DNA from 3 places in the Algihabitans albus genome. Region 1 is predicted to be linked to each of the others. Evidence: riboswitches for the same ligand, from Rfam matches in the RefSeq annotation. Region 1 holds a riboswitch; each other region holds the start of a gene.
The links. Region 1 has a riboswitch for thiamine pyrophosphate ahead of thiO (glycine oxidase ThiO). Riboswitches for the same ligand answer to the same signal wherever they lie in the genome.

Region 1 (3,268 bases):
CTGGGACAGGCGACTGGCGAGACGTGTTTCCAGAAACAGTCAGGATCCGAACTTCGGGTTGAGGGCGCCCCGGTTCGGATAAACGAAGCAAGAAACCAATGCCCTTCAGGATCCACGAGAGGACAACAAGGAAAGGCTTGAGAGCAATGTCCGACGTCGAGAGTGTTTTGAAGATGATCGAGGAGAACGGCGTTCAGTACGTCGATTTCCGCTTTACCGACCCGCGCGGCAAGTGGCAGCACGTCGCGCAGCACGTCGACACCGTCGACGAGGACATGCTGAACGACGGCATTATGTTCGACGGGTCGTCGATCGCCGGCTGGAAGGCGATCAACGAGTCCGACATGAACCTGAAGCCGGATCTCGGCTCAGCCGTCATGGATCCCTTCACGGCACAGCCGCAGCTCGTTCTGGTTTGCGACGTGACCGACCCCACGACCGGCCAACCCTACAACCGCGACCCGCGTTCGACCGCGCGCAAGGCTCTCGCCTACATGGAGGCAAGCGGCATCGGAGATACCGCCTTCTTCGGGCCCGAGGCAGAGTTCTTCGTGTTCGACGACGTGCGCTTCGGCGTCAACATGAACCACACCTTCTTCCGCTTCGAGAGCGAGGAAGGACCTTACATGTCCGGTGAGGCGCTCGAGGAAGGCAACCTCGGCCACCGCCCGGGCATCAAGGGCGGCTACTTCCCGGTTCCTCCGATCGACAGCGGCACCGACCTACGCGCCGAGATGGTCTCGGTGATGAAGGAGATGGGCCTGGAGGTCGAGAAGCATCACCATGAGGTGGCGCCGTCGCAGCACGAGTTGGGCATCAAGTTCGATACGCTGCTGCGCCAGGCCGATGCCATGCAGATCTACAAGTACGTGGTTCACATGGTGGCCCATACCTATGGCAAGTCGGCGACCTTCATGCCGAAGCCGGTCATGGGCGACAATGGGTCCGGCATGCATTGCCACCAGTCGATCTGGAAGGATGGCAAGCCGCTGTTCGCGGGCGACGGCTATGCGGGCCTGTCGGAAACGGCGCTCTACTACATCGGCGGCATCATCAAGCACGCGCGGGCGATCAACGCCTTCACCAACTCCACGACCAACAGCTACAAGCGCCTGATCCCGGGCTTCGAGGCGCCGGTTCTGCTGGCCTATTCCTCGCGCAACCGCTCTGCCTCCTGCCGCATTCCCTTCGGAGCCGGCGAGAAGGCCAAGCGCGTGGAAGTGCGCTTCCCCGACGCTCTCTCCAATCCCTACCTGGCTTTCTCGGCAATGCTGATGGCCGGGCTGGACGGGATCAAGAACAAGATCCATCCGGGCGACCCGATGGACAAGAACCTCTACGACCTGCCGCCCGAGGAGCTGAAGGACATTCCGACCGTTTGCGGCTCCCTGCGCGAATCGCTCAACGCCTTGGCCAACGACATGGACTTCCTCTGTCAGGGCGACGTCTTCGACAAGGATCAGATCGAAGGCTATCTCGAACTGAAGTGGGAGGAGGTCTACACCTTCGAGCACACACCGCACCCGGTCGAATTCTCGATGTACTACTCGGCCTGATCCGACCAGCGCGCTCGGTTGAGGGCGGGCCGGATTGAAGACTTGGCGCGAAGGCGGACATCCGCTTTCGCGCCGTTTTCGTTCCGGGCAAACCTCTCGGACCGCCACCGCTCGCCCTTGCTCTCATGTCTCGACACGGTTAAGCATAGGTTGAATCCGTTGGGGTGCTCCGCGAGGGGCTGAGAGGCTTCATGCCAACCCATCACACCTGATCCGGGTAATACCGGCGTAGGAAACGGAGCATGAATAGACAGCATCTCCTCACCCTCCGCCGTTCTGCTGTCCTACGGGAGCGGAAAACGACTGCGCGCGGCGCATCCGCGAGGCCCGTACATGACGGGTGACGCGACGGTCATCGGATCCGGCGTAGCCGGGCTTTGCGTCGCCGCCGAACTGGCCAGGCGTGGATTGGCTGTCACCGTCATCGACCGCAGCTCCCGCCCTGGCCCGCATGCCTGCTCCTGGTGGGCGGGTGGTATGCTGGCCCCGTTCTGCGAAGGCGAGACAGCCGAGGAACCCGTCGTCCGGCTTGGGCAGGAGGCGGCCTGCTGGTGGCTGCGCCAGGGCGTAGCGGTGCAGCGCCGCGGATCACTTGTCGTAGCGCTAGGGCGCGACAGGCGTGAACTCGACCGCTTCGCGCGCCGCACGCGCGGCCATCGGACAATCGATCGGTCCGAATTGGCCGCGCTGGAACCGCAGTTGGAAGATCGCTTCGACCGCGCCTTGCATTTTGCCGACGAGGCGCATCTCGATCCGCGCATGGCGCTCGAGCATCTCCGTGCACGTCTGGCGATTGGCGGTGTCACCTTCGTCGAGGCCGAAGGGCGGGCCGGCGAAGAGCCGCAGAGGTTGACCTTCGACTGTCGGGGGCTGTCGGCTCGCGACAGTCTCCCCGACCTGCGCGGGGTAAAGGGCGAAATGGCTTTGCTGCGCGCGCCCGACGTCACCCTGACCCGACCCGTGCGTCTGCTGCATCCGCGCTACCCACTCTACATCGTGCCGCGCGGGGACGGTGTGTTCATGCTGGGTGCGACGCAGATCGAAAGCGGCGAAGGCCGGCGTGCCACCGTCCGCTCCGTGCTGGAACTGTTGAGCGCCGCCTACGCTCTGCATCCGGCCTTCGGGGAGGCCGAACTGATCGAGATCGGCGTCGATGCCCGACCGGCCTTTCCCGACAACCTGCCGCGCCTGCGACGACGGGGTAAGACAATCCATGTCAACGGCTTGTTCCGTCATGGATTCCTGCTCGCGCCGGCGCTAGCGCGAATGGCGGCGGACTTGGTCTGTGATGGCAGGCTTCCGGAGGTGATGGATGAAGATCACGGTTAACGGCGTTGCCGTTGAGATACGGAACGACGCGCTACCGGCGGTGCTGGAGGATCTCGGCTATGCCGACAAGAAGGTTGCGACGGCCGTGAACGAGGATTTCGTGCCGGCTGCCGCGCGTGACCGCGTCACGCTGCAACCTGGTGATCGGCTTGAGATCGTCACGCCGCGCCAGGGGGGCTGAGCCATGCCACGCTTCTACGGCGTCGAGGTTCCTTCGCGTCTGATGCTGGGCACGGCACACTATCCCTCCCCCGCGATCCTTGCCGACGCCTTCCGTCGCTCCGGTGCCGGTATCGCGACCGTCTCGCTGCGGCGCGAAGCGGACGGCGGCCAGGCGGGTGCGGACTTCTGGGCGCTCGTGCGGCAACTCGGGGTTCGCGTAT
Region 2 (3,268 bases), on a different contig from region 1:
GCCCAGGCCATGGAGACGATTCGGACGACCAACTCTTCGATGCAACAGATCTCGGCGACTATCGCGGCGGCGGTCGAGGAGCAGTCGGCCGCCACTCAGGAGATCGCCCGCAACGCTCAGCAGGCGGCCGGGGGCACTCAGGAGACGGCACGCAATATCTCCAGCGTGTCCACTGCGGCTCAGACCAACCTCGAGACCGCGCAGCAGTTGCTCGGGCTGTCGGGCGATCTCTCGAACCAGTCCAACGAGTTGGGCGCCGAAGTCGAGCAGTTCCTGGCGGAGATCCGCGCCGGCTAAAGCGGCCTGATCTCAGGTCTACTCCAACTCCACCGCGTAGCTCTCCAAGGCCGGGGCCTCCTCGATCACGCCCTGATCGATCAGGAACTGCGCGAAGCGGCGATAGCGCCCTTCGTCCAGGGCCGCGGGCCGCAGAGCGAAGCGCGGCAGGGTGTCCCACCAGGCACGTCGATTCAACTCGTCGTCCAGCCCCGGTTTGTAGGCCTTGAAGATCTCCCAGGAGTCTTCGGGATGGTTGATGGTGTAGATCGTGCCGCGTTCGAGGGCACGTATGAAGGCCGGCAGGCGGGGGTCCTCCAGACGGTTCGCGTTGGCGATCACCACCAGCTCGTCGTAGGCCGGAATCCCATGCTCCTCGGGATAAAAGGCGCGGCCTTCCGAACCCTCGATTTCCAACTGGTTGAGCTCGAAGTTGCGGTAGGCGCCGATCACCGCATCCACCTGACCCGACAGCAGCGAGGCGCTGAGGGCGAAGTTGACGTTGATCAGCTCGACGTCCTCCAGGCTCAAGCCGGCCGGCGCCAGCATGCCGCTCAACATGGCCTCGGCAAAGCCGCCGACGGAGTAGCCGATTTTGCGGCCTTCCAGGTCGGCCAGGGTTTCGACGGGACCCTCGGCCAGCACCACCAGTGTGTTCAAGGGGGTGGCCACCAAGGTCGCGATGCGCGCCACCGGCAGGCCCTGAGCCGCCTGCATGTGGAGCTGGGGCTGATAGGAGATGGCGATCGGGACCTGCCCCGCGGCAACCAGTTTCGGGGGATCGTTGGGGTCGGCCGGTTCCAGGAACTCGACCTCCAGCCCTTCTTCGGCGAAGTAGCCGCGATCAAGGGCCACGATCAGCGGCGCGTGGTCCGGATTGACGAACCAGTCCAACAGAACCGTCAGCGTCTCGGCCCTGGCAGGCGAAGCCGCCGTCAGCAGCGAGATGGCAAGGCAAAAGGCAAAGCGGAACATCATCTGGCATCTCCTCCCGGCCGAACGGAAGGAAGGGTGCCGACCCTCTGCCCGGAGCGCTTCCGAGGCGATGCCGACCGTCCTTTCCCTGCGCCGGCATGATCCGGATCAGGTTCGAAGGGTCACCGCCTTGCCGGACGGTATCTCAGCCCCCGGGCCGGCCGCGACCGCGACCGGCAGGGACACCCCTAGGAACGTCGGAATCAGAATAACCGTCCCGCGCCGTCTTGCAATGCTTCGTGAAAGAGGCTTGGCGGATAAGTGTCATGGAGTTTTGCATCTGTGCGATTGCGAAGCCCTGTGCTATCCCCCGCGCCATGCGTGATTATCTGGATTTCGAGAAGCCGGTCGCCGAGCTGGAAGGCAAGATCGAAGAGCTCAAGCACCTTTCCGACGCCGGCGACCTGAACATTGCCGAGGAGGTGGGGCGCCTCCAGGCGAAGGCCGACCGCCTGCTGCGGAGCACCTATGCCAAGCTGTCCGCTTGGCAGAAGACTCAGGTGGCTCGCCATCCGCAGCGGCCTCAAGCCAGCGACTACATCGCCCAGTTGGTCGACGACTTCGTCCCCTTGGCGGGCGACCGCCTCTATGGGGAAGACGCAGCGATTCTGAGCGGTCTCGGCCGCTTGCGCGGTTACGCCTGCGTGATCCTGGGGCAGGAGAAGGGCAAGGACCTTCAAAGCCGTCAGGTCCGCAACTTCGGGATGGCTCGTCCCGAGGGTTATCGCAAGGCGCAGCGCTTGATGGGGCTCGCCCAGCGCTTTCGTCTGCCCGTGGTGACCTTCGTCGATACGCCCGGCGCCTATCCCGGCATCGGCGCCGAGGAGCGGGGTCAGGCCGAGGCCATCGCCAAGTCGATGCAGGTTTCGCTCGGCCTGCAGGTGCCAGTGGTCGCCGTGGTGATCGGCGAAGGCGGGTCCGGCGGTGCCGTGGCCTTGGCCACCGCCGACCGGGTGCTGATGCTGGAGCACTCGGTCTACTCCGTGATCTCGCCGGAGGGCTGTGCGTCGATTCTCTGGCGCTCCTCGGATCAGGCCAAGGAAGCGGCCGAAGCCTTGCGGCTGACGGCCCAGGACCTCTATCGCCTCGGCGTGACCGATGCTGTGCTCGAGGAGCCGATCGGCGGCGCGCATCGCGACCCTTCCACCATCATCGCGGCGGTCGGCGACGCTCTGTCGTCCGCCTTGGGCAGCCTCAAGGCGGTTGCGCCGGGCGAGTTGCGCCAGCAGCGCCGCGCCAAGTTCCTGGAGATGGGCAAGGTCGGCCTGTCTTGATTCGCCTGTCTTGAGACCGATCCGATCAGGCTTCTTCGGGACTCAAGAGCCCCTTTAGATCGGGGTTCAGCGTGACGAGGTCGTGCAGGGTGACCGCGTCGAGCGTGGCCATGAAGGCCTCCAAGGCCTGCTGCAGGACGCCCCGCAGCCGGCAAGCGGGAAAGATCAGGCAACCGCTCTTTTCGCCGCCCGTTCCACTTTGGAAGCATTCGGCGATGGCGAAGTCAGCTTCCATGCGCCGCACGACCTTGCCGATGACGATCTGTCCGGCCGGTTGCGCCAGTCGAAGGCCGCCCGCCCGGCCTCTTACCGTCTCGACGAATCCTTCGTGCCCGAGCGTGTTTGCGACCTTTGTCAGGTGCGTCTTGGAAATCCCGAAGCGATCGGCGATGTCGGCCGTGGTCGCGCGTGTCTCCTCCGCAACCGCCAGAAAGGTCAGCAGCCTCAGTGCATAGTCCGTTTGGACGTTCAACCGCATCTTCGTCTACCTATTTATGAATGCAATATACATATTATTTCTACCGCAAACAGCTCTTGCCCGACTGTATTGACTGAAACTACCACTTTCTTTCCCCGTTCGGGAAATCACCCGACGTCTGTCTCATAGCCCCTTGTGTGCTGTGACACGGGCGACTTCGCAAGTCTCACGGATCTCGAATTCCCTGTCAGGTGTTTGGCGAAAGGTCGTAAGGCCCAATTTTGCCCTTTGACGTAATTAAATATATATTTCATATGCATATTTA
Region 3 (3,268 bases), 400 kb from region 1:
GCCGACCACCGCCCCGATCGGGGCCGTGGCGGCCGCGACCCGCAGGCCCGACGTCAGGGCTGGAAGCGCCGCCGGCAGGCGCACGCGCAGCAGAATCGAAAGGCGGCTTCCCCCCATCGTCTGAGCCAGGTCCAGCCAGCCGGGATCCGTCCGGCGGAGACCGTCGTAGAAGGCGGCGGTCACCGGGAAGTAGATGATCAAGGTGGCCATCGCGATCTTGGGGCCGAGGCCGTAGCCGAACCAGAGCACCAGGAGCGGGGCTATGGCGAAGACCGGGATCGCCTGGCTGACCACCAGCAGCGGCAGAAGCCAGCGCCGCAGCGGCGGCAGCAGAGCCAGCGAGAGCGCCGAGAGGCATCCGAGCAGGGTGCCGAGCAGCAGCCCGAAGACGATCTCCAACCCGGTCACCCAGGCATTCGCCAGCAGCTCCCGCCAGCGCTCGAGAAGCACGTCGCCGACACGCAGGGGACCCGGCAGCAGGAAATGCGGAACCCCGCTCAACGTGACGCCCAGGTGCCAGACGACCAGCACGGCGAGAAAAACCAGCAAGGGACGCAGCAGCGTCATACCGGGGTCCGGGCACGGCCGAGCCGGGCAAGCAGGTCGGCCTGTCCGCGCAGCACCGCCGGATCGCTCGCCTCGCGCGGGGTCGGGCCTTCGGGGCGGCTTGGCCTTTCCAGGCGCGCGGGACGTCCCGCCATGATCAGAAGGCCCTGGGCCAGCCGCAGGGCCTCCAGCGGATCGTGCGTCACCAGCAGAACCGTGCGGCCCGCCAGCTTCTCGGCGGCCAGGGATTGAAGGTCGAGGCGGGTGATGGCGTCGAGCGCCCCGAAGGGCTCGTCCATCAGAACCACCGGCCGATTTTCGAAGAGCGTGCGGGCGAGCGCCACGCGCTGACGCATGCCGCCCGAGAGGGCCGCCGGCTTGTCGTGCCGACGGTCGCCGAGACCGACCTCCGCCAACAGCGCTTCGGCACGGGCGAAATCCGGGGCGGTGCCGCGCAGGCGGTCGCCCAGCAGGACATTGCCGGTCAGATCGAGCCACGGCAGCAACAGGTCCTGCTGAGCCATGTAGGCGACACGGCCGGTCAGCGGCTGGCCGCTGCCGTCGTGCACCCGGCCTTCGGCGGCGGCTTCCAGGTCGGCGATCAGCCGCAGCAGGCTCGACTTGCCGACGCCGGAGGGGCCGAGCAGGGCGGTGATCTCGCCGGCCGGAAGGGTCAGATGCAGGTCGTCGAACAGCGGCAGGCCGTCATAGACCAGGCTGGCGGCCTCGACCGTCACGGTGGGTGCGGTCTGCTTCGGGGAGCCTAGCGGCGAGGCGTACATGCGGCAGCCCACCTCCCTACGCCGGTGCGAACCGGATCAGGTTCTTGGGGTCGTCCCCCAGGATGCGCTCCTGGTTGCGGGACCTCTCAGCCGTCGAACGGCTCCCCCGGTGAAAAGAGACGGCACTATGGCGCGGCTTGCCGCCGGATGCCAGCTTGCCGCACTGGACAGACTTGGCGGGGGCCACCATACCCTCATTGCAATGCCGGAAACGCTCGACCGTCCGTCTCCCTCAGCCGCAGCGCCCGCGCCCGCCAGACCCGCGGCGGCGCCGCGCATGATCGGGCATGAAATCTACCGCCGCTCGACCTATGGCCGGGCTCATCCGCTGGCGATCCCGCGCGTCTCCACCTGTATCGACCTCTGCCGCGTGCTCGGGTGGCTGCCGGACCGGCAGTATCTGGTCTCCCCGCAGGCAACGGCGGCCGAGTTGGCCCGCTTTCACCATCCCGACTACATCGCCGCCGTGCAGCGGGCGGAGCGGGACCAGCGCCTCGAAGCCGAGGTCAAGCGGCGTTTCCAACTCGGGTTGGCCGGCAACCCGATCTTTCCCGAAGTCTTCCGGCGTCCCGCCACGGCCTGCGGCGGTTCCATCCTGGCCGCCGACCTCTTGTTGGCGGAAGGCGGTCTGGTCCACTCGCCGGCGGGCGGGACCCATCACGGGCGGCCGGACCGCGCCAGCGGCTTCTGCTACTTCAACGACCCGGTGCTCGGAATTCTGAGATTGCTGGACGGCGGACTGACCCGCGTCTTCTATCTCGATATCGACGCGCATCACGGCGACGGCGTTCAGGACGCCTTTCACGACGACCCGAGGGTCTTCACGCTGTCCTTGCACGAGGAGGGGCGCTGGCCCCTGTCCCGCGGCGAGACCGGGGGGCCGGGCAGCCTGGCGGATCGCGCCGGGGGTCTGGCGCGCAATCTGCCGCTGCCGCCAGGCGCCAACGACAGCGAAGCGCTCTTCCTGCTGGAAGCGGCGATCCTGCCGCTCATCGAGGCTTTCGAACCCGAAGCGATCGTCCTGCAATGCGGCGCCGATGCGCTGGAGGAAGATCCGCTGAGCAAACTCTCGCTTTCGAACGGCGCGCTCTGGCGGATCGCCGAGGCGATCAAACCTCTGGCACCGCGCCTGCTGGCGCTGGGCGGCGGCGGCTACAATCCCTGGTCGGTGGGGCGCGCCTGGGCCGGTCTCTGGGGCATCTTGAACGGGCGGGAGATTCCGGAACGCCTGCCGCCGGCGGCCGAATCGCTGCTGCGCGGCCTGCAGTGGCGCCACCGCCTGGGCCGCTCTCCGCCCGAGGCCTGGTTCACGACACTGGCCGACGCTCCGAGATCGGGGCCGATCCGGCCGGAAATCCGAGCCGCCGCCGCCGCCGTGCTCGCACCCTGACCGGCAAATCTCTCGACAGACGGAGTGAAGCTCTTGTCCCCGAAGTCCTTGCCTGGGCCGCTTCCGCGGGCTACAGCGTCGCTCATGGTCCGCTTTCTGCTGTTCGTCTTTCTCTTCCAGGCTCCGCCATTGGTCTCGGCGGCGGCCTCGGACCTGCCGGTCGTGCCGCTGACCATCGCCACGGCCGACGGCAGCCAGCACGACTTTCGGGTCGAGCTGGCCCGGACGCCGGACGAACAGGCGCAGGGACTGATGTTTCGCGAGGAGTTGGCGGCCGATGCCGGCATGCTCTTCGTGCATCGGCGGCCGAGGGTGTCCAGCTTCTGGATGAAGGATACCTACATCCCGCTTGACATGATCTGGATCGGGCCGGACTGGACGATCCTGGGCGCGCATGAAAACGCCGTGCCGCATTCGACGGCGCCGATTTCCTCGAACGTCCCGGTGCGGGCGATCCTCGAGGTGCCGGGCGGAACCTTCGCGCGCCTCGGCCTGGCCCGTGGCGACCGGGTCAAGGTCAACGGCTTGAACTAGCGGCGGCCTGAACCGG

Region 2: linked by a shared signal. The riboswitch ahead of DBZ32_RS13025 (ABC transporter substrate-binding protein) and the one ahead of thiO (glycine oxidase ThiO) in region 1 are both predicted to bind thiamine pyrophosphate.
Region 3: linked by a shared signal. The riboswitch ahead of DBZ32_RS01765 (ABC transporter ATP-binding protein) and the one ahead of thiO (glycine oxidase ThiO) in region 1 are both predicted to bind thiamine pyrophosphate.

What each region holds. Positions count from the first base shown of each region.
Region 1 is NZ_QXNY01000002.1:465,969-469,236, forward strand. Features, by position in the region: gene glnA (type I glutamate--ammonia ligase) at 147-1,556, shown strand; TPP riboswitch at 1,707-1,808, shown strand; gene thiO (glycine oxidase ThiO) at 1,890-2,885, shown strand; gene thiS (sulfur carrier protein ThiS) at 2,869-3,066, shown strand; gene DBZ32_RS03805 (thiazole synthase) at 3,070-3,268, shown strand, end outside.
Region 2 is NZ_QXNY01000004.1:614,063-617,330, forward strand. Features, by position in the region: gene DBZ32_RS13020 (methyl-accepting chemotaxis protein) at 1-297, shown strand, start outside; gene DBZ32_RS13025 (ABC transporter substrate-binding protein) at 316-1,254, opposite strand; TPP riboswitch at 1,319-1,451, opposite strand; gene DBZ32_RS13030 (acetyl-CoA carboxylase carboxyltransferase subunit alpha) at 1,569-2,525, shown strand; gene DBZ32_RS13035 (Rrf2 family transcriptional regulator) at 2,551-3,003, opposite strand.
Region 3 is NZ_QXNY01000002.1:62,104-65,371, forward strand. Features, by position in the region: gene DBZ32_RS01760 (ABC transporter permease) at 1-567, opposite strand, end outside; gene DBZ32_RS01765 (ABC transporter ATP-binding protein) at 564-1,328, opposite strand; TPP riboswitch at 1,325-1,446, opposite strand; gene DBZ32_RS01770 (acetoin utilization protein AcuC) at 1,456-2,718, shown strand; gene DBZ32_RS01775 (DUF192 domain-containing protein) at 2,803-3,252, shown strand.